DNA from 3 places in the Faecalibacterium sp. AF27-11BH genome. Region 1 is predicted to be linked to each of the others. Evidence: predicted binding sites of a transcription regulator. Region 1 holds the regulator's gene; each other region holds the start of a gene.

Region 1 (7,886 bases):
TGGTCCACATAGGCGTCGCCGCCCACCACCACAAAGTCCAGCTGCTCCCACCCGCGGGCCTCCATATCGGCCCGGCTGATGGGAAGAAATTCGGTGTAGATCTTTGGGGAAGAGTTGTCCATAATGCTCCTTTTATTGTTAAACCCTCTCAGGCAACGCCTTGCGGCGTTGCCTGATTCCCCCTTTTGTCACTGCGCGACATCTTCCCCCGGAGCGGGGGAAGTCTTTCCTCGAAGGGGGAGCTTTTTGCATCTTTTCATCCAGTTTTTCTTTGAAGGCAGACGATATCTTACCCACTCATAAAGCTCGCCCTTCGGGAGAACTGGCGCGTCAGCGCCTGAGAGGGTCATTCCTCCGGTTGGTTCATCTGCATTTCCAGCCACTGCTGGCGGCTGATAAGCACAGCGCGGGGCTTGGCGCCCTCGTAGGGTCCGATGATGCCTTTTTGTTCCATCTCGTCCATGATACGGGCCGCGCGGGCGTAGCCCAGCTTGCAGCGGCGCTGCAGAAGGCTGGTGGAGGCCTGACCGGCATCGATGACCACCTCCACGGCCTGCTTGAACATCGGGTCGGTATCGGGATCCTCGTCGGAGTCCGCGCCGCCGCTGCCTTTCTTGCCGTCCTGAATGGCGTGCTTTTCCATGGCTTCGATCATGGCTTCGTCATACTGCACGGTGCCGCTCTGCTTGATGAAGTCCAGCACACGGCTGATCTCCTCATCCCGCACGAAAGTGCCCTGAATACGGGTAGGCTTGGGCGCACCCACGGGCATGAACAGCATATCACCCATGCCCAGCAGCTTTTCGGCACCGGAGCCGTCCAGAATAGTGCGGCTGTCCACCTGACTGGACACTGCAAATGCGATGCGGCTGGGGATGTTGGCCTTGATCAGGCCGGTGATCACGTCCACGCTGGGGCGCTGGGTGGCTACGATCAGGTGCATACCGGCGGCGCGGGCCTTCTGGGCGATGCGGCAGATGGAGTCCTCCACATCCTTGCCCACCACCATCATCAGATCGGCCAGCTCGTCGATGATAATGGCGATGTAGGGCATCTTTTCCAGATCAGGCCGTTCTGCGGCCAGCTTGTTGAAAGACTTGATGTCGCGCACATTGTTCTCTGCAAACAGATGATAGCGGCGCTCCATCTCCTGCACCGCGCTGCCAAGGGCACCTGCGGCCTTTTTCGGCTCGGTGACCACCGGCATCAGCAGGTGGGGAATGCCGTTGTACTCGGCCAGCTCCACCACCTTGGGGTCGATCAGCAGCAGCTTCACGTCCTCCGGGCTGGAGCGGAACAGTAGGCTCATGATGATGCTGTTCACGCACACGGATTTACCGCTGCCGGTGCTGCCTGCAATGAGCAGATGGGGCATCTTGCACAGGTCTGCCACCTGTGCCACACCGGCAATGTCCTTACCAAGCGCAATGCCCAGAGGTGAGGTCATGCGCAAAAAGCTCTGACTCTCGAACACGCTGCGGATATACACCGGGGTCTTTTTGTGGTTGGGCACCTCAATGCCCACGGCAGGCTTGCCGGGGATGGGCGCTTCCATGCGCACGTCCGCCACCGCAAGGTTCAGGGCGATATCGTCTGCCAGCGAGGTGATGCGGCTGATCTTGACACCCGCCATGGGCTGCACCTCGTACCGGGTGACGGAGGGGCCCCGGGAGATATCCAGCACACGGGTGCGCACGCCAAAGCTTTCCAGCGTATCCACCAGCTTCTGGGCGTTGGCTTTCAGCTCTTCCTGCGCGCCGGGGTCGGTCTCGTCCTGCGATTTTTCAAACAGCTCAATGGGCGGATACTGGTACTGATAAGTATCCACCGGTTCGGTCTCGTCCACAGGGGCCGCTGCCGCGGCCTGCTCGGAAGCGGCAGGCTTTTCCATTGCCGCTGCCACCAGCGTGCTGATATCCTTTTCCTCCACCGGTTCGCTGGTAATGCTGATCCAGCCGTCCTCGTCGGGTGTGCCGCGCATGGCAACGGCGTTTTCGGCGCTCACCCGGGCGGGTGCCGCCGGGACTGCGGGCTGGATGGGCACGGCGGGCATCTCCGGCGTGACTGCCGCTGCCGGGCTTTCCGGCTGGGCCGTCGGCATTGCCGGGGTCATGACCGGAGTATCAAAGCTTTCCGCTGCCGCAGGCTGCACCGGCTGTGCAGCCTTTGCAAAGAAATCGGATGCATCGGTCTCCACCGCGTCCTGTACGATGGGCTGCGGGGCAGGTCTGGGGGCCGGGCGCAGCGGGTTCTGCCCAAAGGTGCCGCCCGGGCCCACGATGAGCGGCTCGATGGGTTCGCTGCCGCCCTCCTTCACCTCAGTGTGGTCGGGGCCAAGGTCTACGTCAAAGGAAGCCCGGGGCCGGGATACCCGCACCTGCACCGGCGTGATGGCCGGGGCGGCAGGCTCCGGTTGGGCAAGCGGCTGGCCGGAAGTATCTGCGGGCGGCTCCGGCTGCGGGGCGGCCTCCGGCTCCTCCGCCTCCATCTCTTCGGTCACCTTGTGGCCCCAGTGGCGGATGCCGTTCAGCCAGTCCGGCATACCGATGCGGAAAGCCGGAGTTTCCATCTCCTCTTCGGCATCTTCCTCATCCCGGTATTCATCTTCTGCTTCGTCGTAGTCTTCCTCGGCCTCGGCTTCTGCCGCGCGGGCAGCGGCACGTTCAGCGCGGCGGGCTGCGCTCTGCTGCGCCATGGCCGCACCCTTTGCGTGCACGCCGCCAAACGCAGCGCACAGCCATTGCCACACCTCTGCCGGGGTCAGATCAAAAATGTACAGGCTGACACACAGTGCCAGCACGATCATGATAAGGGTTGCCGCAGGCCGTCCGCACAGCAGCAGCAGGCTGCCGCCCAGCAGTGCGCCCAGCGCACCGCCGCCGATCCATGCATTCACGCCGTTTGCATAGCAGGCAGCTGTCATCTGGAATGCCGACATGCCCTGCGGCTGGATATCGGAAAAAACAATCACCGTGCCGCAGGCAAACACCAGCCCCAGAACCAGCTTGAAGATCTTGGGCAGAAGGTCTTCGCCCCGGGTATACTGCACAGCAAGGCAGCACACTGCCGCGCCCAGCACAAAGCTGCCACAGCCAAAAAGTCCGAACAGCACATCGTGCAGGGCCTTCCATGCCGAATCTCCCTCCACAAAGGCCAGCACCACCAGCAAAAGGCCTGCAAACAGGGTGCCAAGCCCTGCCGGGAGCCGCTGTTCTGCGCGTTTTTTGCGCGATGCTGCGCGCCGTGTTGTCGTTTTACGTTTTTTTGTTGCCATGTTTCTTTGTTCCCCGCGTTTGTAGTAGACACACTATTTGATTTTATTATTGTACCACGCAGGGAAGAAAATGGCAAACCTATTGTTGTACAAAATCGGCCTTCATTTGCGTTCAATCTCTTTATACAGCCACGCCAGCGCATCCGAAAGTCCGCCCAGCTCGTCAATGAGCTTTTCCTTCACGGCCCGGCGTCCATCCAGCACGGTGCCCATGTCCATCACCAGCTCGCCGGTGTGGAGCATCAGGTCGGTGTAGCGTTTTTCGGTCATGCCGCTGTGGGCCGCTACGAAGCCGGTGATGCGCTGCTGCATCTGCTCAAAGCTGCGCATGGTCTGCGGCACCCCCAGAATGACGCCGGAATGCCGCACCGGGTGCACGGTCATGGTGGCTGTGGGCACGATGAAGCTGCGCCGGGCGCTGACGGCAAGCGGGATGCCGATGGAGTGCCCGCCGCCCAGCACAAGCGTTGCACTGGGCTTGGATACGCTGGCGATCAGCTCCGCCAGCGCAAGGCCCGCTTCCACATCCCCGCCTACCGTGTTCAGCAGCACCAGCAGGCCCTCGATGCGGGGGTCTTCCTGCGCGGCCACCAGCTGCGGGATGACATGCTCATACTTCGTGGTCTTCTGGCCCTGCGGCGCTTCCGAATGGCCTTCGATCTGGCCGATGACGGTCAGGCAGTGGATGACATGCTCCCCGCGGGCCAGCGTGACCGTGCCCAGATCCTCGATCTCTTCCTTTTCCAGCCGACGCGCGTCGGTCTGCTGCGTTTCATCATTCATGTGCTTTCCTCCTGCGTTTTTTGTCAGCATTCCCCAGCCTGTGCCGGGCTATGCAGACCCGCTGCAGCAAAAAAGCGGTAACATTTCATAAAAATTTTTTGAGAATGATTTGACATTCTCCATCGGTGCAGTATACTTTAAATAATTGACTGTAATATCTGCAATATGAACCCGTAAACGGATCGGGGTTTCTTTGTGCCGCATCTGTAAAGCAGGCAGCTGCGGCAAGTACTGCGATAGAGCGAAAGGAGAAAGTATTCTATGAACACTCCTGCAAGGGCTTCGCTTCCCGTTATCAAGCGTCTTCCCAAATATTACCGCTATCTGTGCTCTCTGCAGGCGGACGGCATCAACAGCATTTCTTCCCGCGAGCTGGCTGCTCAGATGGGCACCACCGCTTCGCAGGTACGGCAGGACTTCAACTGCATCGGCGATGTGAATGGCCGGCAGGGCATTGGCTACTCGGTGGAAAACCTGCTCTCCATTCTGGAAGGCCTGCTGTTCGGCAACGGTGACCGCCTGCCCACCATCCTGATCGGCTGCGGCCGTCTGGGCAAGGCAGTGAGCCGCTTTATCACCACCGATACCAACGGCTACCGCCTGATCGCCGCCTTTGATGTGGCACAGAGCGAGGTGGGCAAGGAGATCAGCGGCATCCAGATCCGCCATATCGACGAGCTGGAGTCTTTCTGTGCCGAGCATCACCCCAAGGTCGCAGTGCTCTGTGTGCCCCGCGACGGTGCGGAACAGGTCAGCGGCCGTCTGGTGGATCTGGGCATCGAGGGCTTCTGGAACTTCTCCCACTATGACCTCTCTGTGCCGTATCCCGATGTGGTGGTGGAGAACGTCCATCTGGGCGACAGCCTGATGAGCCTTGGCTACCGCCTGCGCAATCAGGACTGAACGTACCTATTATAAGTAATAAGAGAACCCTCTCAGTTAAAGCCTGAGATGCCGCTGAACCCTCTCAGTCTCGCATACGCTCGACAGCTCCCCCGAAAGGGGAGCTTTGTGAGTGGGGACGGGAAAGTTTCTGCTTCTCCGGCGCAGGGACAGCCTGCCCGGAAGATACAGAAAAGCTCCCCCATCGGGGGAGCTGGCAAAGCCGTCAGGCTTTGGCTGAGAGGGTTCGTTCTGTAAGGAGAGTTTTTCAAATGGCAAAACTGTATTTCCGTTACGGCGCGATGAACAGCGGCAAGAGCACCGCCCTGATGCAGGTAGCCCACAACTACGAAGAACAGGGGATGCGGGTGCTGATCCTCAAGCCACAGGTGGACACCAAGGGCGGCGGTGAGCTGGTGAGCCGTCTGGGCGTGCGCCGCAAGGCTGATCTGCTGATCCCGCCGGAGACGGACGTGTTCGAGGCCGTGCGCACGGCCAACGCTGACGGTGCGCCGCTGGCCTGCGTGCTGTGCGACGAGAGCCAGTTTTTCACTGCGCAGCAGGCAGAACAGCTGTTCATGGTAACGGTGGATTTGAACATTCCGGTGATCTGCTACGGCCTGCGGGCAGATTTTTCGCTTAAGGGCTTTCCCGGCTCTACCCGCCTGCTGGAGCTGGCCCACACCATCGAGGAGATGAAGACCATCTGCACCTGCGGCCGCAAGGCCATCTGCAACTGCCGCAGGGTGAACGGCAGATTCGTCTTTGAGGGCGAGCAGGTGGCCATCGATCTGGAAAACGATGTGCAGTACGTGAGCATGTGCCCCCAGTGCTATTTCAAGGCAAAGCGCGCGTTCTACGCCGAAAAAGCTGCTTCGCGGGTTGAATAAACTTGTATACAAGGCTGCTGTGTTCAACGACACGGCAGCCTTTCTTTTTTATTCCCGGCCCACAGGCGCAGTCCACACAACAGCGCAAAATATGTCGCTGTCGGTGCTTCTTCACCCCCCCAAAGGGCGAAAAAGCACCGATTTCCATGCCCGAAGACCGGTGCCGGATGCCCGCCGCAAACAATTGATATATCAGAGTGCACATTTTTTGCGCTATTGATATATCAGTTCAAAGACTCCCATCCGGGCTTTTTAAGCTGTTGTTCGTCCACAATGTATGCAACGTTTCCACGTTCTGAAACGGAATGTTTACAAAATTATTGCAAAATTCGACGTTCCTCCTATGATGCATCCCAGTTTTCTATGCAAAATAGCGAAGTATACATGTTGCACAGTTTTTCGAGCCAAGTTTATTCATTTCAGCGAAGGCGTCAATTCTTGCGCGAAAACAAGAGCAATATTTGTACGTTTTTTGTTTAGATATCTGCAATTTGCGTCTTTCTTTTTGGTTGTTGTTTTGTTATCATAATTGTATACAACGGGGTATGTGCAGAACCCCCGTTCGAGATGATGTTTTCTGTATTTAGGAGGAGAACAAAAATGAGCAAGGCAATTTCTCGTCGTGATTTTATGAAGGTCACCGGCGCTGTGGGCGCTGCCGGCCTTCTGGCTGCCTGCGGCGGCAACTCTGCTGCATCCAGCTCTGCTGCTTCCACCGCTTCTTCCGCTCCCGCTGCTTCTGCAGACGAGAGCCTGGCACTGTCTGACGGCCCTGTTTCCATGACCATCAGCTGGTGGGGCGGCGACAGCCGTCACGAGGCTTACCAGAACGCCATCAAGGAGTTCCAGGCTGAGCACACCAACATCACCATCGAGCCCACCTTCGCCGCATGGTCCGGCTGGGAAGAGAAGATGGCAGCTGCCTTCATCGCTGGCAACGCACAGGATGTGTGCCAGGTGAACTGGAACTGGCTGTACAACTACTCTGCTGACGGCAGCAAGTTCGTGGATCTGAACACTGTTTCCAAGTTCCTGGATCTGACCCAGTGGGATGACGCTGCCATGGACGCCTGCTACGTTGCAAACAGCCAGCAGTGCGTGCCCGTTTCCATGACCGGCCGTATCTTCTTCTGGAACATGACCACCTTCAACAAGGCTGGCATCACCGAAGTTCCCAAGTCTCTGGATGATCTGATGGCTGCCGGCAAGGCATTCAAGGAGAAGCTGGGCGACGATTACTACCCCATGCATCTGGGCGCATACGACCGTATGATACTGATGGTCTTCTACCTCGAGTCCAAGTACGGCAAGGACTGGGCTGACCCCGTCACCTCTACCCTGAACTACACCGAGGACGAGATCGCTGAGGGCATCGACTTCATCAAGAGCCTGGTGGATGGCCACGTCATGATGAACCTGAAGACCTACTACTCCGCAAACTCTGATACCGCTACCCACCAGTCCAACGAGTGGATCACCGGTAAGATCGCAGGCATCTTCGAGTGGGATTCCGCTGCTTCCAAGTACTCCTCCGCTCTGGATGATGCCAACAAGGACGGCTTCACCGTTGGCGAAGAGATCAAGTTCGGCGACAACAACGGCGGCTTCTCCAAGGTCTCCATGGGTCTGGCCATCACCAAGACCAGCAAGTGCGTTGCCGAGGCTGCTACCCTGATCAACTTCCTGCTGAACGAGGAGAAGGGCGCTTCCATCATGGGTTCCGAGTGCGGCATCCCCGCTTCCAAGGCTGGTCTGGCTGCTGCTCAGGCTGCCGGCGCTGTCAAGGATCTGGTTGCTGAGGCAAACGCCAAGGTCATGGCCTTCACCACCAACAAGCTGGATCCCCTGTTCGAGAACAACGACCTGAAGGCTTCCGGCACCGGCATCTATCAGGAAGTGTTCGATACCGTTGACTACGACGGCGTTGCCGGCGCAGACGTTGTTGACACCCTGCTGGACGGCATGGAGTCTGTTGGCTACACCATCGGCTAAGTTCCATTTTTGAGTGCCGCCGTGTGCGGTCACGCACAGAAAAGGGCACCCTTTGACTGAACCTG
Region 2 (7,886 bases), on a different contig from region 1:
CGCTCTGCCAACAAACTGCGCAGCACTTCCAGCTGCACCTCGCCCATGAGCTGCACATGGATTTCGCCCAAAGTCTCGTTCCATACCACATGGAGCTGCGGCTCCTCTTCTTCCAGCCGGTGCAGCTTGCCCAGTGCCGCGTGCACATCAGCCCCCTCCGGCAGCAGCACCTGATAGCTCAGCACCGGTTCCAGAACCGGCACATCGCTGTCGCGTTCCGCGCCAAGGCCCTCGCCCGGGCGCGCCTTGGTCAGGCCGGTGACGGCGCACACCTGCCCCGGGCCGATGGCTTCCGCCAGCGTATACTTTACGCCGGAGTACAGCCGCAGCTGGTTTGCCTTTTCCTCCCACGGCTCACCATCTGCTTCGCCGGAGAGCTGGGCCTTTACCTTCAGTTCGCCGCCAGTCACGCGCAGCCATGTCAGGCGCGTGCCCTGCTCATCCTGCGACACCTTAAACACCTTGGCGCCAAAGGCATCCAGCGCGGGAGCCGGACGGGTATAGCGGTCGATGCCGTCCATCAGAGCGTCCACGCTTTCCAGTGCATCGTTTTCGGTACGCCGCAGCGCCGAACCGAACCAGCACGGGAACACATGCCGGCGTGCAACGGCCGGGATGAGGTCCGCATCGGTCAACTGCCCGGCATCCAGCATCCGATCCATCAGGTTTTCGTCACACAGAGCCAGTGCTTCGTCCCGGTCGGCCTGCGGCACATCAAAGGCCACAAAGCCCTCGCCCAGACGGTGGTTCAGCTGGGCGAGCAGCTCTTCCCTGCTCTTGCCGGGCAGGTCCATCTTGTTCACGAACACAAAGGTGGGCACATGGTAGCGCCGCAGCAGCCGCCAGAGCGTCTCGGTGTGGCTCTGCACGCCGTCGGTGCCGCTTACCACCAGCACAGCATAGTCCAGCACCTGCAGGGTGCGCTCTGTCTCGGTGGAAAAATCCACATGGCCGGGGGTGTCCAGCAATGTGATATCCGTATTGCCCGCTGTCAACAGGGCCTGCTTGGAAAAGATGGTGATGCCGCGCGCTTTTTCAAGCGTGTCGGTATCCAGAAAGGCATCCTTGTGATCCACGCGGCCCAGCTTGCGGATCGCGCCGGAGCGGTAGAGCATGGCTTCCGAAAGGGTGGTCTTGCCGGAGTCCACATGGGCAAGGATGCCCAGAACGATTTGTTTATGCGTTGTTTCCATCCGCTTCTCCTACAATCAAAAACTCATTTTTATTGTAGCACGGATGGGGAAAAAAGAAAAGTTTTTGATTTAGAATGGGGTCGAAGCCCAAAAACGCAATTTATCTTATCGGCTTTTCGCGTGAAAAAACAGCTCTGGAAAATCCGCAGATTTTCCAGAGCTGTAAATATAAGAATAACAATTCCGCTATTCATAGCCAAAGCGAACGCGTCGGCCATTTTAACGGTCAATTACTCCACAATGATGCTCTTGCCGGTCATTTCAGCAGGCACGGGCAGACCGATATACGGCAGCATGGTGGGAGCGATATCGGCAAGGCAGCCGCCCTCACGCAGCTTCACATCGCCGCAGCCAACAGCCACAAAGGGCACCACGTTGGTGGTGTGTGCGGTGAAGGGGGTGCCGTCCGGGTTCATCATCTTCTCGGCGTTGCCGTGGTCGGCGGTGATGAAGGCGCAGCCGCCGGCCTTCAGCACAGCGGACACCACCTGATCCACAGCAGTGTCAACGGCTTCCACGGCCTTGACCGCAGCATCGAACACGCCGGTGTGGCCGACCATATCGCAGTTTGCAAAGTTCAGGATCACCACATCGTACTTGCCGCTCTCGATGCGCTTGACGCACTCGGCAGCAACCTCAGGGGCGCTCATCTCGGGCTTCAGGTCATAGGTGGCGACCTTCGGGCTGGGGATCACGCAGCGGTCCTCGCCCTCGTAGGGAGCCTCCACGCCGCCGTTGAAGAAGAAGGTGACATGAGCGTACTTCTCGGTCTCGGCAATGCGCAGCTGAGTCTTGCCATTCTCGGACAGGTACTGGCCCAGAACGTTCTTCAGCTCCACAGGCGGATAGGCGACCTCGCAGTTGGGCATGGTGGCATCGTATTCGGCCATGCAGACATAGTTCACCTGCTTGCGGCCACCGCGGCGCTCAAAGCCGGTGAACGCATCGTCGCAGAAGATGCGGGTCATCTGGCGGGCACGATCGGGACGGAAGTTCATGAAGATCACAGTGTCGCCATCCTGCACGCGGCCACCCTCACAGGTGACGCAGGGCAGAACGAACTCGTCGGTCTTGTCTGCTGCATAGGATGCCTCGATGGCCTCGGCAGCGTTGGCGGCATGATTGCCCTCGCCGTAGACAAAGGCAGCGTATGCCTTCTCTTCACGATCCCAGTTGTTATCGCGGTCCATGGCGTAGTAACGGCCGGAGACGCTGGCGATCTTGCCGATGCCCAACTCGTCCAGCTTGGCCTGCAGGTCGGCCAGGAAGCCCTTGCCGGAGTGCGGGTCGGTATCACGGCCATCAGTGATGCAGTGCAGGTAAACGTTCTTTGCACCCAGATGTTTTGCCATTTCCAGCACGCCGAACCAGTGGTCTGCGTGGCTGTGCACACCGCCGGTGCCCACCAGACCCATCAGATGGATGGCCTTGCCGGCGTCGATGGCAGCCTGCATGTTCTTGACCAGAACAGGGTTCTTGAGCATCTCACCGTCCTTGATGGACTTGGTGATGAGGGTGAGCTGCTGGTACACGATGCGGCCAGCGCCCATGTTGGTGTGGCCAACCTCGGAGTTGCCCATCTGGCCGTCGGGCAGGCCGACTGCCATGCCGGAAGCCTCGATGGTGGTCATGGGGTACTTTTCCATCAGAGCATCCAGATGGGGGGTCTTGGCGGCCACCACGGCGTTGCCGAAGGTCTCCTCCGGCACCCAGCCGAAGCCATCCATGATGCACAGAAGAACAGGTTTCTTTGCCATAAAATTGAATCTCCTTTGAATTTAACAAATCAGCGCCCGGCACAGCGCTGGAAATGCGGCGCAGCCGGGCGCTGAAACAGCTGATTTAAACCGTCGATCAGCCCTTGGTGGCTGCGTTAACGATCACTGCAAAGTCGGGAGCCTTCAGGGATGCGCCGCCGATCAGGCCGCCGTCCACATCCTTTTTGCTCAGCAGCTCCTCGCAGTTCTTGGCGTTCATGCTGCCGCCGTACTGGACAGTAGTAGCCTCGGCAACTGCCTCGCCGTACACCTCACCGATGACCTTGCGGATCTGGCCGCAGACTTCCTCAGCCTGATCGGCGGTAGCGGTCTTGCCGGTGCCGATGGCCCAGATGGGCTCGTAGGCGATCACGACATTTGCCATCTGCTCAGCGGTCACGTCGCGCAGAGCGATCTTGGTCTGCATCCGGACCAGCTCCTCGGTGACGCCCTCCTCACGCTGCTGCAGGCTCTCGCCCACGCAGATGATGACCTTCAGGCCGGCGTTCAGAGCAGCCAGAGCGCGCTTGTTCACGGTCTGGTCGGTCTCTGCAAAGTACTGGCGGCGCTCAGAGTGGCCCACGATGACGTACTCCACGCCCAGATCTACCAGCATGTCAGCGCTGATCTCGCCGGTGAAAGCGCCGGACTTCTCGAAGTGAACATTCTCAGCACCCACATGGATGTTGGTGCCCTTGGTCTTTTCCACAGCGGTGACCAGATCGGTATACGGGGTGCAGATAACCACCTCGCAGCCTGCGTCCTGCACGGCGGGGACCAGCTCGTCCACCAGAACAGCAGCCTCGGAGGCAGTCTTGTTCATCTTCCAGTTGCCTGCAATGATAGCCTTACGCTTTGCCTTATCCATGATACTCTATCTCCTTTATTTACCTTCTATCGTGCAGAAAGCTCTGCACAAACAAAAAGATGCGGCGGCGCTAAAGCCGCCGCACCCATTATGATGCCGGGATCAGATTATGCGTTCTGAATGACTGCGATGCCGGGCAGCTCCTTGCCCTCCAGATACTCCAGAGAAGCGCCGCCGCCGGTGGAGATGTGGGTCATCTTGTCGCCCAGACCCATCTGCTGCACAGCTGCTGCGCTGTCGCCGCCGCCGATCACGGTGGTAGCATCGCTCTCAGCCATAGCCTTGGCAACTGCCAGAGTGCCAGCTGCCAGAGTGGGGTTCTCGAACACGCCCATGGGGCCGTTCCACACAACGGTCTTGGATGCCTTGACAGCATCGGCAAACAGCTTCATGGTCTCGGGGCCGATGTCGCAGCCTTCCATGTCAGCCGGGATCGCGGTGACGGGAACAACAGTGGTCTCAACCGGAGCGTCGATGGGATCGGGGAAGTCCTTGATGCAGACAGCATCAACAGGCAGCAGCAGCTTCACGCCCTTCTCCTGAGCCTTGGCCATCATTTCCTTGCAGTAATCCAGCTTGGAATCGTCGCACAGGCTCTTGCCGACCTCGTAGCCCTGAGCCTTGACGAAGGTGTAAGCCATGCCGCCGCCGATGATCAGGGTATCGACCTTCTCCAGCAGGTTGGAGATAACATTCAGCTTGTCTGCGACCTTTGCGCCGCCCAGAATAGCAGTGAAGGGACGAACGGGATCGTTCACAGCGTTGCCCAGATACTTAATCTCCTTCTCCATCAGGTAGCCGACAGCGGTATCCTTGATGAAGTCGGTGACACCTGCAGTGGAGCAGTGTGCACGGTGGCAGCTGCCGAATGCATCGTCAACATATGCATCAGCCAGAGAAGCCAGCTCTTCGCTGAACTCAGGCATGTTCTTGGTCTCTTCCTTGCGGAAACGGGTGTTCTGCAGCAGAACGACATCGCCGTTGTTCATGGCAGCAACAGCAGCCTTTGCGTTCTCGCCCACAACGTTGTCGTCGTCAGCAAACACAACGGTCTTGCCCAGCTTTGCGCTCAGAGCCACAGCAACGGGTGCCAGGCTGAACTTTGCCTCGGGGCCGTTCTTGGGCTTGCCCAGATGGCTGCACAGGATGACCTTTGCGCCATCGTTGACCAGCTTCTGGATGGTGGGCAGAGCTGCGTTGATGCGGTTCTCGTTGGTGATCACACCGTCCTTCATCGGGACGTTGAAATCGCAACGGACAAGCACCTTCTTGCCGCAGTAGTTCTGATCGTCGATCGTCTTCTTACCTAAACCCATGGTAATAAACTCCTCTCAAGTTTTAATTTCTGAACTAGAGTTTCGCTCACATTCGGGGGATCTTGCCCCGTTACTCTACTATTATAAACAAAAACCGTGCACATTGCAAGGTCGCAAGATAGATAATAGTTTAACAAACATTTGCCGCTGATGCACGGAAATGTGTGTATTTTGACCGAAAGCCGCTGCCTTACCGTGTTTTCCGGCAGAACATTCCGCAAATGCGGTCATACATTCCCCATATGAACTTCTGGTTCCGCTGATCCCGCTCAAAAATTGCTTCCACACCAGCATAGCCGCTCGCCTTATACTTCCTGAAAATATTCTGCTTTCAGAGGATTATTCGACACTTCTTTTTCAAAGAATTCTTTGAAGCCTTCCTCCAATACATCCAGAAAATCCGGAGTCACCCCCCCACATATTCATGGATATCAGATAATTTTTCTGTGACCCAGCAGGTCACTTGTTCCTTAAAATGTGACCTACTGGGTCACATTTTGGCCTCAGAAGCCATCTCCGCTAGAGGGGAAAAAAGAAAATTCTGACTTCTATTGTCAAAATACGTATTTTCAAAACCATCTGACGGCTGAGTACAAATCCAGATGGAGTAGACCTTACGAATCTTCTCATATTCAGATTTTGTAAAAATCGGACCGTGCTGTGCAGAAATCATTCTGCTACAATAATAGATTGCCCGTTTCGTCAATGGGTATCCCGGCTTGAATTTTGTCTGTGCTTCCACATTGATAATCAGACGAATGACTTCTTCCTGTTCTGCACTGTCCGCAGATTTCGGTGCGATTGCGTCAAAGCGAACATCGTAGAACAATGTTCCCTCGGTCAGCGTAGAGTCCTCGTTGTTACTACCCTTGATTACATCTGTTGACTTTTTGGGTCTGTTCGTATCATCGACATGAACACCAACAGAGCCAACCTCCGGGGTTCCCTCGATGTATTTCTCAACAATATCATTCCTCATCGTGGAAGTTCAGCATTTTCACTTCCTGATAAGGCGGGCTGGAATCGCCATCGTATTTTGCCGCCTCAGCACGGTCATGCAGCTTCAGGATCATCTGGCTCAGTTTTTTCTCTTTCATCATGCGTCTTTCTTCTCCCTGTATACTTCTCAATATAATCATCTTGAATTGGAGATTTATGATTGTTAATCATATCCACTTTCGCTTGCACAATGTCAACAGCCATCACTTGATTATGCTGTGCTAACAGAACGCTAAGGGAAAGGCCGACGTATCCAGTGCCTGCTACGGCAATTTTATAATTTTTCATATTTTCATTCTCCTCACTTTTCTCTTTATAAAACAGCAATAAGCCTACGGCGGGTCGCACAAAGGCAATCCACCGTAGGCTTGAACTCTCCTTCAATCTTTATTTGCTGCTCCTTTTTGTGGGTCAAAACAGAGCTTCCAAAAGCCTCCTACATATAACCCCCAGGATTTCCCGCTTCTTGCAGTCTTTTCAACAAATAAACTTTTGAAGGACAACTCAAGCTGTCAAAACCCTTTAGTTATCGTATTTTTTCTTGGTTGACCCTATGCGGTTGTCAAGTAAGGAACAAAAATTTTTGTAAAAAAAAGCCCTACAAGGCTTTCAATCGGTTCTTACACCAATTTGAGCCTTGTAGGGCTTATCTTCTTATTCATAATTCGGGGGCTTAACCTGACTACAGATGGTATTATTCCAGCACACACCAATCGCCTGAACTGAAATACACCGCTCCCACGTACAGCATTTTTATGGACGAAGACCCTTTACAAGAGTCTGAAATTCCTGTTCTGTATCCGCAAAGTGGTAAGGCGCATACTCACCATACGCTGTTGGCCTGCTGATTGTTACAAGCTGTACTCCCTTATATCCAACCTCTGTGTTCAATTCTCTTTTTAATTCCACCAGATGCTTCCCATGCGTCGTTTTTAGAGCAAAACAACCATGTGCATTACGATCTTTTGCTACTAAATAGTACATTATTCAGCACCTCCTTAAATTCATGTTCATTCCGAATCAATCCATTTTCATACTTTTCACGCATTATCTTCCCTGTTTCCACGGGATAATTCTTTTTATATTGCTCTTTTTTCGGCATAATGCCGTCATTTAAATTGATGTTTTCCCCTGTCACCAAATCATTTGCCTTCAATAGTTTTCAATTCTTCAAGGTAATAGTCACCATGATAGAATTTAGAAACATCCATATCAAGAGCTTCAACTACCCGACAGGCCAAGCCAAAAGAGGAAGTCAAAATATTTCTTTCCCCAGATTCCAGCCTTTGATATTGACGTAAAGTTATATTGGCTCGATCAGCAACCTCTTGTTGCGTCATCCTTAACATTTGTCGTCTTTCCGATAAGACAGCCGCTGCTGTTGGAATTATCGTTTGAAAACTATCTAAAATTCCACCACTCATAATATTGGTTCCCTTCATCACGTCCATTTGGACGTATTATACGACCAAGTGGACGTGATGTCAAGTTGTACACTTTTGAGGCGAGAGGGCACTTTGTTCATCTTTTTCAAGCGAAATGATAACTGCATTTTTCTCGGCATCATACCGTCCTTTAAACTGATGGTCTTTTCCTGCCGCTAGACCATTTGCTTCCAGCAACACCTGAATGAACTGTATTCCGTTAATCATCATCCGACACTGCCCATCGGTCAGCAGCCTGTCCGGGACCTTAAAGGACATGGGATGCTCCGCAGCACACGGCGTGATTGCAATAGACTTCCGATCTTTCC
Region 3 (7,886 bases), on a different contig from region 1:
AGTGTTGCAGCCTGCGATGACCTCGATCAGCTTCATGCGGTCTGCGGGGTTAAAGAAGTGCATGCCGACCAGCGGACGGCTAACGCCCTTGCCAATCTCGGTGATGGACAGAGAAGAAGTGTTGGAAGCGAAGATGCACTCGGGCTTGCAGATCTTATCCAGTTCGCCGAAGGTGGTCTGCTTGACCTTCATATCCTCAAAAGCAGCCTCAACGACCAGATCGCAGTCAGCGCACAGGTCTTCCTTCAGGCCCGGGGTGATGGCAGCAACGATAGCGTCTGCCTTTTCCTGCGTCATCTTTCCCTTGGCAACCAGCTTCTCGTAGCCCTTCTTGATCTTTGCCAGACCATTCTCGGCCCACTCCTGCTTGATGTCGCACAGAGCAACGGTGTTGCCCTCAACCTGTGCAAATGCCTTTGCGATGCCCTGGCCCATGGTGCCAGCGCCGATAACACCGATCTTCATAGGAAACCTCTCCTTTAATATCAAAAATTATGTAGTAATGGATTAGTTGTTGGTGAACACTGCCTTGGGCTTCGGCTTCTCACGGCTCAGGAAGCAGGCCATGCCTTCCTTCTGGTCGTGGGTCTCGAAGCAGCTGCCGAACAGCTTTTCCTCGACCTCAACAGCCTTCTCGATGGGCAGGCTGATGCCGCCGTTGATTGCCTTCTTGCAGTTGCGTACAGCGATGGGTGCATTCTTTGCGATCTTGCCGGCCAGCTTCAGCACGTTCTCCATCAGTTCAGCCTGAGGATACACAGCGTTCACCAGACCAATGCGCAGAGCCTCGTCCGCCTTGATGTTCAGTGCAGAGTAGACCAGCTGCTTTGCCATACCCATGCCGACCAGACGTGCCAGACGCTGGGTGCCGCCGAAGCCCGGGGTGATGCCCAGACCCACTTCCGGCTGGCCGAACACAGCGTTGTCAGAGCAGATGCGGATGTCGCAGCTCATAGCCAGCTCGTTGCCGCCGCCCAGTGCAAAGCCGTTCACGGCTGCAATAACGGGGATGGGGAAGCTCTCGATCATCAGGAACACATCATTGCCCAGCTTGCCGAAGGCCTCGCCCTCTGCCTTGGTCATGGTGCTCATGGAACCGATATCTGCACCTGCCACGAAGCTCTTGTCGCCTTCGCCGGTCAGAACGATGCAGCGGACAGTCTCCTGATCCACAGCCTCAAAAGCTGCCTTCAGGTCTGCCAGAACTTCGGGATTCAGGGCATTCAGTGCCTTGGGGCGGTCGATGGTAATGATCTCAACTGCACCCTGCACCTCGGTTTTTACAAATGCCATTGTGAAAACCTCCTATTCAAATCTTATCAATTATCACAAACAGCCCCCGGACGGAGGAAAGGCTCTCCGGTTCCCTTCCCCGTCCGGGTCTGTCATTCAGTCAGGATTCCAAGAGGTGGAACTTAGTCCATCTCAACGATGGTAGCGCAGCCCATGCCGCCGCCGATGCACAGGGTAGCCAGACCCTTGTGAGCACCGCGATGCTTCATAGCATACAGCAGGGTGACCAGGATACGAGCGCCGGAAGCGCCGACCGGGTGGCCCAGAGCAATTGCGCCGCCGTTGACGTTCACCTTGCTCATATCAAAGTTCAGAGCCTGGCTGACAGCCACAGACTGAGCAGCAAATGCCTCGTTGGCCTCGATCAGATCCATGTCAGCAACGCTCATGCCGGTCTTAGCCATGACCTTCTTGGTAGCAGCGATGGGGCCCAGACCCATGACTTCCGGCTCAACGCCAGCCAAAGCACCTGCGACCCAGGTAGCCAGAGGCTTCACGCCCAGCTCCTTAGCCTTCTCCTCGCTCATGATGACCAGAGCAGCAGCGCCGTCATTGATGGCGGAAGAGTTGCCGGCGGTCACGATGCCGTCCTTGGTGAAAGCGGGCTTCAGCTTTGCCAGCACTTCAGGAGCGCTCAGACGGGGGCCTTCATCAGTATCGAACACGGTGTCGCCCTTCTTGCCCTTGATCACAACGGGAACGATCTCGTCCTTGAAAGCGCCGTCCTTGATGGCCTTGTCAGCCTTCAGCTGGCTGTTGTATGAGAACTCGTCCAGCATCTCACGGGTGATGGGGCTGTAGCCGTACTTCTTCTGATAGGTCTCGTTGGTGCAGACGTTCTCAGCGGTCATGCCCATGTGCTTGTTGAAGCCGCAGGCATCCCACAGAGCATCGTTGACCATGGTATCCACGATCTCGCTCTTGCCCATAGGAGCGCCCATGCGGTAGCCGTAACGAGCCTTCTGCAGTGCGAAGGGAGCCATGTCCATGTTCTCCATGCCGCCTGCGACCACGATATCAGCATCGCCAGCCTCGATCATCTGAGCAGCCATATTGACGCAGTTCAGACCGGAGCCGCACACCACGTTGACAGTGACAGCCGGGGTCTCGATGGGCAGGCCAGCCTTCAGAGCAGCCTGACGAGCGACGTTCTGGCCCAGACCGGCCTGAATGACGCAGCCCATGTAGACATGATCGACCTGCTCGGGAGCGACGTTTGCACGGTTCAGAGCTTCCTTGATGACGATGGAGCCCAGCTCAACTGCGGGAACGTTTGCCAGAGTGCCGCCGAACTTGCCAATAGCGGTACGGCATGCAGATGCGATAACGATCTTTTTCATGTGAATAGCCTCCTGAATTGTGTATGTGTTACTTTTCGTAAGCCATTTTTATCAAAACGCCCGTAAGCGCTTTTACAAATTAGGTCTCGGGGTCTTTTTTCTGCCGGATCAGCGCATACTTTTCGTTGACCGCCTTTTCCACATTGGGTGTGACGAACTTACCGATGTCGCTGCCGTAGTAAGCTGCCTCTTTTACAATGGTGGAAGAAAGGTAGCTCCACTTGATGCTCGTTGCCAGAAACATGGTCTCGATGCCGGGCATCAGTGCGTGATTGGTCTGCGCAAGCTGGATCTCGTTTTCAAAATCCGTCACCGCCCGCAGGCCCCGCACCATCACCGAAGCGTGCCGTTTCTTGGCGAACTCCACGGTCAGGCCGTCGAAGCTCTCCACCGAAACATTCTGGATGCCTTTGCAGCACTCCTTTAGAAGCTCCACGCGTTCCTCCACGGTGAACAGCGGATTCTTTGCGCTGTTGTTGAGCACCGCCACGATCAGATGATCGTTAATCTTTGCTGCGCGCTTGATGATATCGAGATGCCCTTTTGTGACCGGATCGAACGAACCGGGATAAACTGCTGTTGCCATCGTCTGGTGTCCTCCTTGAGCGCTGTGAAAAGCGCGTTTTGGTTCTGCCATGATAGCACTTTCCAGTCTTGGGTGCAAGATTTTTGTGCAAGCTGTACGTTTTATCGTTAAAATTTAAACAATCAATGTCATGCTGCATCGCAGCTGCTTGCTACGCTATAAGTAAACCATATCGTCAAAATTTTATCAAGTCCTTTTGCAAAGATTTTGGTTTTTCAGCACCAAACAATCGTCCAAAAACTCCGCGAATTTTGTCCATATTGCCAGTCGGTCAAAATTTTCTCGATAAACTATTGATTCTACACATTGTTAATGTTATAACTAAGTTGTGCAGATCTGCTGCCCTGTCCGACAGCTGCCTTCTGCTGGTTATCAGGATATCATCCGCCTGTGTCAGAGCTGTGTTCAAATTGCCAACAGGTGGTAAACATCCTGCAAAGATTTGTCCGTGCAGGAAGAGTAAATGATAAATTTACAATTCCTTTATGTTATTATAGGAGAGGATGGTTTATAATGGATTTTACGGAACTGTATGCTCAGAAGAAAATGACCGCCGCTCAGGCTGCCGCACTGGTCAAAAGCGGTGACTGGGTGGATTACGGCTGGGCTGTGAACACCCCTGTGGCGGTGGATGCCGAGATTGCAAAGCGTCTGCCTGAGCTGGAAGGTGTCAACTTCCGCGGCGGCATCCTGATGTGGGTGCCCGCGATCTTCCAGATCGACGATCCCGCTGCACACATGACATGGAACAGCTGGCATATGGGCGGCATTGAGCGCAAGGCCATTGCACAGGGCTTCTCCTTCTACTCCCCCATCCGTTATTCCGAGCTGCCCCGCTACTACCGCGAAAGCCCGGATCCGCTGGATGTGGCGGTGTTCCAGGTGACCCCCATGGACGAGCACGGCTACTTCAACTTCGGCCCCAGTGCATCTCATCTGGGTGCTGTGTGCGAAAAAGCCAAGAAGATCATCGTTGAGGTCAACAAGAACATGCCCCGCTGCCTTGGCGGCATGGAGAACTGCATCCACATTTCTCAGGTCACCGGCATCGTGGAAGGCGAGAACCCGCCCATCGGCCAGATGGCCGCTCCCGGTGCTGCTACCGAAGTGGATCTGAAGGTTGCCAACCTGATCGTTCCGCAGATCCCCAACGGTGCCTGCCTGCAGCTGGGCATCGGCGGTATGCCCAATGCCATCGGCAGCCTGATCGCACAGAGCGATTTGAAGGATCTGGGCGTGCACACCGAAATGTATGTGGATGCCTTTGTGGATATCGCCAAGGCCGGCAAGATCACCGGTGCATGCAAGCAGCTGGACAAGGGCCGTCAGGTCTACGCCTTCGGTGCCGGCACCCAGAAAATGTACGATTACCTGAACGATAATCCGGAGTGCATGTCTGCACCCGTGGACTACACCAACGATATCCGCAGCATCTCCGCACTGGATAACTTTATTTCCATCAACAACGCTGTGGACATCGACCTGTTCGGTCAGGTGAACGCCGAGACTGCAGGCCTCAAGCACATCTCCGGTGCCGGCGGTCAGCTGGACTTCGTTCTGGGCGCATACCTTTCCAAGGGCGGCAAGAGCTTTATCTGCCTGTCCTCTACCTTCTTTAATAAGAAGACCGGCCAGCTGGAGAGCCGCATCCGTCCCACTCTGGAAAACGGCAGCATCGTCACCGATACCCGTGCCAACATCCACTACCTGTGCACCGAGTACGGCTGCGTGAACCTGAAGGGCCTGACCACCTGGGAAAAGGCTGAAGCTCTGATCAGCGTAGCACATCCCGACTTCCGTGAAGACCTGATCAAGGAAGCCGAAAAAATGCACATCTGGCGCAGGAGCAACAAAATCTGATAAGTGCCGCGGGGATTCCTGCTGTCCGCGGCTGAAATGGAGTCTATCATGATGGACAAAAAGCCGCACATCAAGCCCTATCTCTACGGGATGTTGGCAGGATTTGGAGCGATCTCCCTGAGCATCATCTTCTTTTTCCTGATCTACCGCTTCGATGGTTTTGGTGATGCCATCTCCACGCTGACCGGCATTCTGATGCCATTCATCTACGGTGCCGTCATCGCCTACCTGCTCAAACCTGTATGCAACACCATCGAGAGCTTTCTGCGCCGGTTCATCCCGGAAAAGATGCATGGTCTGGTCAATGTGCTGTCCGTTACGCTGACCATCCTGTTCGGCCTGCTCCTCATCTACGCTTTGTGCATGATGATCATTCCGCAGCTCATTACCAGCGTGACCACCCTGTACTACACTGCGCAGCGCAACCTTGCAAAGTTCGTGCAGTGGGCGAATCATGTGGAGTTCATTGAGAACAACCAGCAGATCATGGACATGCTCAACTCTGCTTATGCCACTATCAGCACCAATATCGACGATCTGATCAAGACCCGGCTCCTGCCCTCCATGCAGAACATCGTCAGCGGTGCCGCAGTGGGTGTGCTGAACGTAGTGACCATGGCCAAGAACCTGATCATCGGCATCATCGTGGCCGTGTATATGCTGGCCAGCCGCAAGCGCTTTGTACAGCAGGCCAAGCTGGTGCTCTACAGCATCTTCAAGCCCCGCTGGGCAGAGCTGATCAAGGAAGAAGTGAAGTACGCCGATAAGATGTTCGGCGGCTTCATCAACGGCAAGATCATGGATTCCGCCATCATCGGCGTGCTGTGCTATATCGGCTGCCTGATCTTCAAGTTCCCCAGTGCCCTTCTGGTTTCCGTGATCATCGGCGTGACCAATGTGATCCCCTTCTTCGGCCCGTTCATCGGTGCCGTGCCCGCCACCCTGCTGATCCTCATTCAGAACCCCATCAAGGCGCTGTGGTTCGTCCTGTTCGTTCTGGTGCTGCAGCAGCTGGACGGAAACGTGATCGGCCCCAAGATCCTGGGCAACACCACCGGTCTTTCCAGTTTCTGGGTACTGTTCGCCATCCTGCTGTTCGGCGGTCTGTGGGGTTTTGTGGGCATGATCGTGGGTGTGCCGCTGTTTGCAGTCATCTATGATGTGATCAAAAAGCTGGTCATCCACGGCCTGAAGCACAACAAGGAGATCGACCTGCTGCAGACTTACCACGACAGCTTCGGTGACCCGGAGGACGATGTTCCGGTAGAAACGTCTGCATCGGAAGCACCTCCTGCCGAAACAAATAATCTATAAATCACAATGCCCCGGCATTCCATGTGATACGCTACCCCTAGAGTAAACAGAGACAAAAACTCTGCGTACTCTGGGGGTATTTTCATGTCAAGAAAGAGCGCTCACTCTTCACGATTGACTGCTGCAACAGCCGCCGTTGCCAGCACCGTCTGTTCATCCAGATTCCGATGCAGGCTCATGTCGGTGCCATGAACCGAGCTGCCTGATACCGATTTTGCACAAAAAATTCGCCGTCTCCTTGTGGAAACGGCGAACAAAAACCTTATATTATTTTTTTCTACTTGACAGAATGCACTTCAGTGATTCAGCGCAGGTCCTGTTTTTTTATTTCTGTTTCGTGCAGGGCTTTCTGGCTGCGTTTTATGCCATCACTCCACGGTCACGCTCTTGGCCAGATTACGCGGCTTATCCACGTCACAGCCGCGCAGAACAGCCATATAATAGGCAAACAGCTGCAGCGGCACAATGAGCTGCAGCGGCATCAGAATGTCCTCATACTCATCCAGCCGGATCACGGCATCTGCCACGCCTTCCGGCACCACAGCATCCTTTGTGGTAAACAGCAGCACCCTTGCTCCGCGGCTGCGGGTCTCCTTGGCATTGGAAATGGTCTTTTCGTACACCTGTTTCTGGGTGGCCAGTGCGATCACCGGCACGCCATCGGTGATCAGGCTGATGGTACCATGTTTCAGTTCACCGGCTGCATAGGCATCCGAGTGCACATAGCTGATCTCCTTGAGTTTCAGGCTGCCCTCCAGCGAGAGCGCATAGTCGAACCCGCGTCCAATGAAGAAGCAGCTCTGGGTGTTCACATAGCGGCTGGCAAGGTACTTGATCTGCTCACAATCTGCAAGGCGCGGCTTGATGACCTCCGGTGCGCGCAGCAGCTGGGCCGTAAAGCGGCGGGTCTCTGCCTCGCTCAGCCGTCCGCGCGCGTAGGCCAGCCGCAGTGCAAACAGATACAGCACGCACATCTGCACCATATACGCCTTGGTGGATGCTACCGCGATCTCCGGCCCGGCGTAGGTGTACATTACATAATCTGCGGCACGTGCAATGGAGCTGCCAACCACATTCACGATGGCCAGCACCGGCACGCCGCGGCTCTTGGCCAGCTTGAGCGCTGCCAACGTGTCGCTGGTCTCGCCGGACTGGCTGATGATGATGACCAGATCGTTCTTTTCCAGAATGGGGTCCCGGTAACGGAACTCGCTGGCAATGTCCACCTCGGCGGGCACACGGGCCAACGTTTCGATGGCAGATTTGCCCACCATACCGGCATGCATAGCCGTACCGCAGCCCACCAGATGCACCCGGCCAATACCGCGCAGCACTTCATCGGTCAGCTCCGGGATGCGCAGCACCGGCAGTCCGTCCTCTACACGGGGGCTGACCGTGGCCATAATGGCCGCAGGCTGCTCGTTGATCTCCTTGAGCATAAAGTGGGGATAGCCGCCCTTTTCGGCAGCTTCCATATCCCAGTCCACCGTCAG

The links. The regulator Rex, encoded in region 1, represses fermentation and respiration genes when NADH is low (regulators of the CRP and FNR family bind a similar motif). The targets are predictions, from matches to a motif close to ATTGTTAANNNNTTAACAAT.
Region 2: DWY76_RS04830 (phosphoglycerate kinase) is a predicted target of Rex. The motif match lies at 5,253-5,272, and genes of this name have one in related genera.
Region 3: coaD (pantetheine-phosphate adenylyltransferase) is a predicted target of Rex. The motif match lies at 3,323-3,342, and genes of this name have one in related genera.

The regions. Positions count from the first base shown of each region.
Region 1 covers NZ_QVGS01000002.1:254,122-262,007, reverse strand. Annotated here, with positions in the region: gene DWY76_RS03840 (YgiQ family radical SAM protein) at 1-122, opposite strand, end outside; gene DWY76_RS03835 (DNA translocase FtsK) at 347-3,274, opposite strand; gene DWY76_RS03830 (ATP-dependent Clp protease proteolytic subunit) at 3,377-4,057, opposite strand; gene DWY76_RS03825 (redox-sensing transcriptional repressor Rex) at 4,319-4,960, shown strand; gene DWY76_RS03820 (thymidine kinase) at 5,212-5,829, shown strand; gene DWY76_RS14165 (hypothetical protein) at 5,822-6,049, shown strand; gene DWY76_RS03815 (ABC transporter substrate-binding protein) at 6,430-7,821, shown strand.
Region 2 covers NZ_QVGS01000003.1:141,798-149,683, reverse strand. Annotated here, with positions in the region: gene DWY76_RS04845 (TetM/TetW/TetO/TetS family tetracycline resistance ribosomal protection protein) at 1-1,193, opposite strand, end outside; gene gpmI (2,3-bisphosphoglycerate-independent phosphoglycerate mutase) at 1,424-2,950, opposite strand; gene tpiA (triose-phosphate isomerase) at 3,048-3,818, opposite strand; gene DWY76_RS04830 (phosphoglycerate kinase) at 3,926-5,134, opposite strand; gene DWY76_RS04820 (Rpn family recombination-promoting nuclease/putative transposase) at 5,625-6,113, opposite strand; partial or broken gene DWY76_RS04815 (UDP-glucose 6-dehydrogenase) at 6,254-6,421, opposite strand; gene DWY76_RS04810 (DUF6718 family protein) at 6,887-7,117, opposite strand; gene DWY76_RS04800 (helix-turn-helix transcriptional regulator) at 7,276-7,557, opposite strand; gene DWY76_RS04795 (hypothetical protein) at 7,618-7,886, opposite strand, start outside.
Region 3 covers NZ_QVGS01000001.1:377,865-385,750, reverse strand. Annotated here, with positions in the region: gene DWY76_RS01765 (3-hydroxyacyl-CoA dehydrogenase NAD-binding domain-containing protein) at 1-465, opposite strand, end outside; gene DWY76_RS01760 (enoyl-CoA hydratase-related protein) at 508-1,293, opposite strand; gene DWY76_RS01755 (acetyl-CoA C-acetyltransferase) at 1,416-2,633, opposite strand; gene coaD (pantetheine-phosphate adenylyltransferase) at 2,713-3,219, opposite strand; gene DWY76_RS01745 (butyryl-CoA:acetate CoA-transferase) at 3,733-5,079, shown strand; gene DWY76_RS01740 (AI-2E family transporter) at 5,128-6,393, shown strand; gene glmS (glutamine--fructose-6-phosphate transaminase (isomerizing)) at 6,762-7,886, opposite strand, start outside.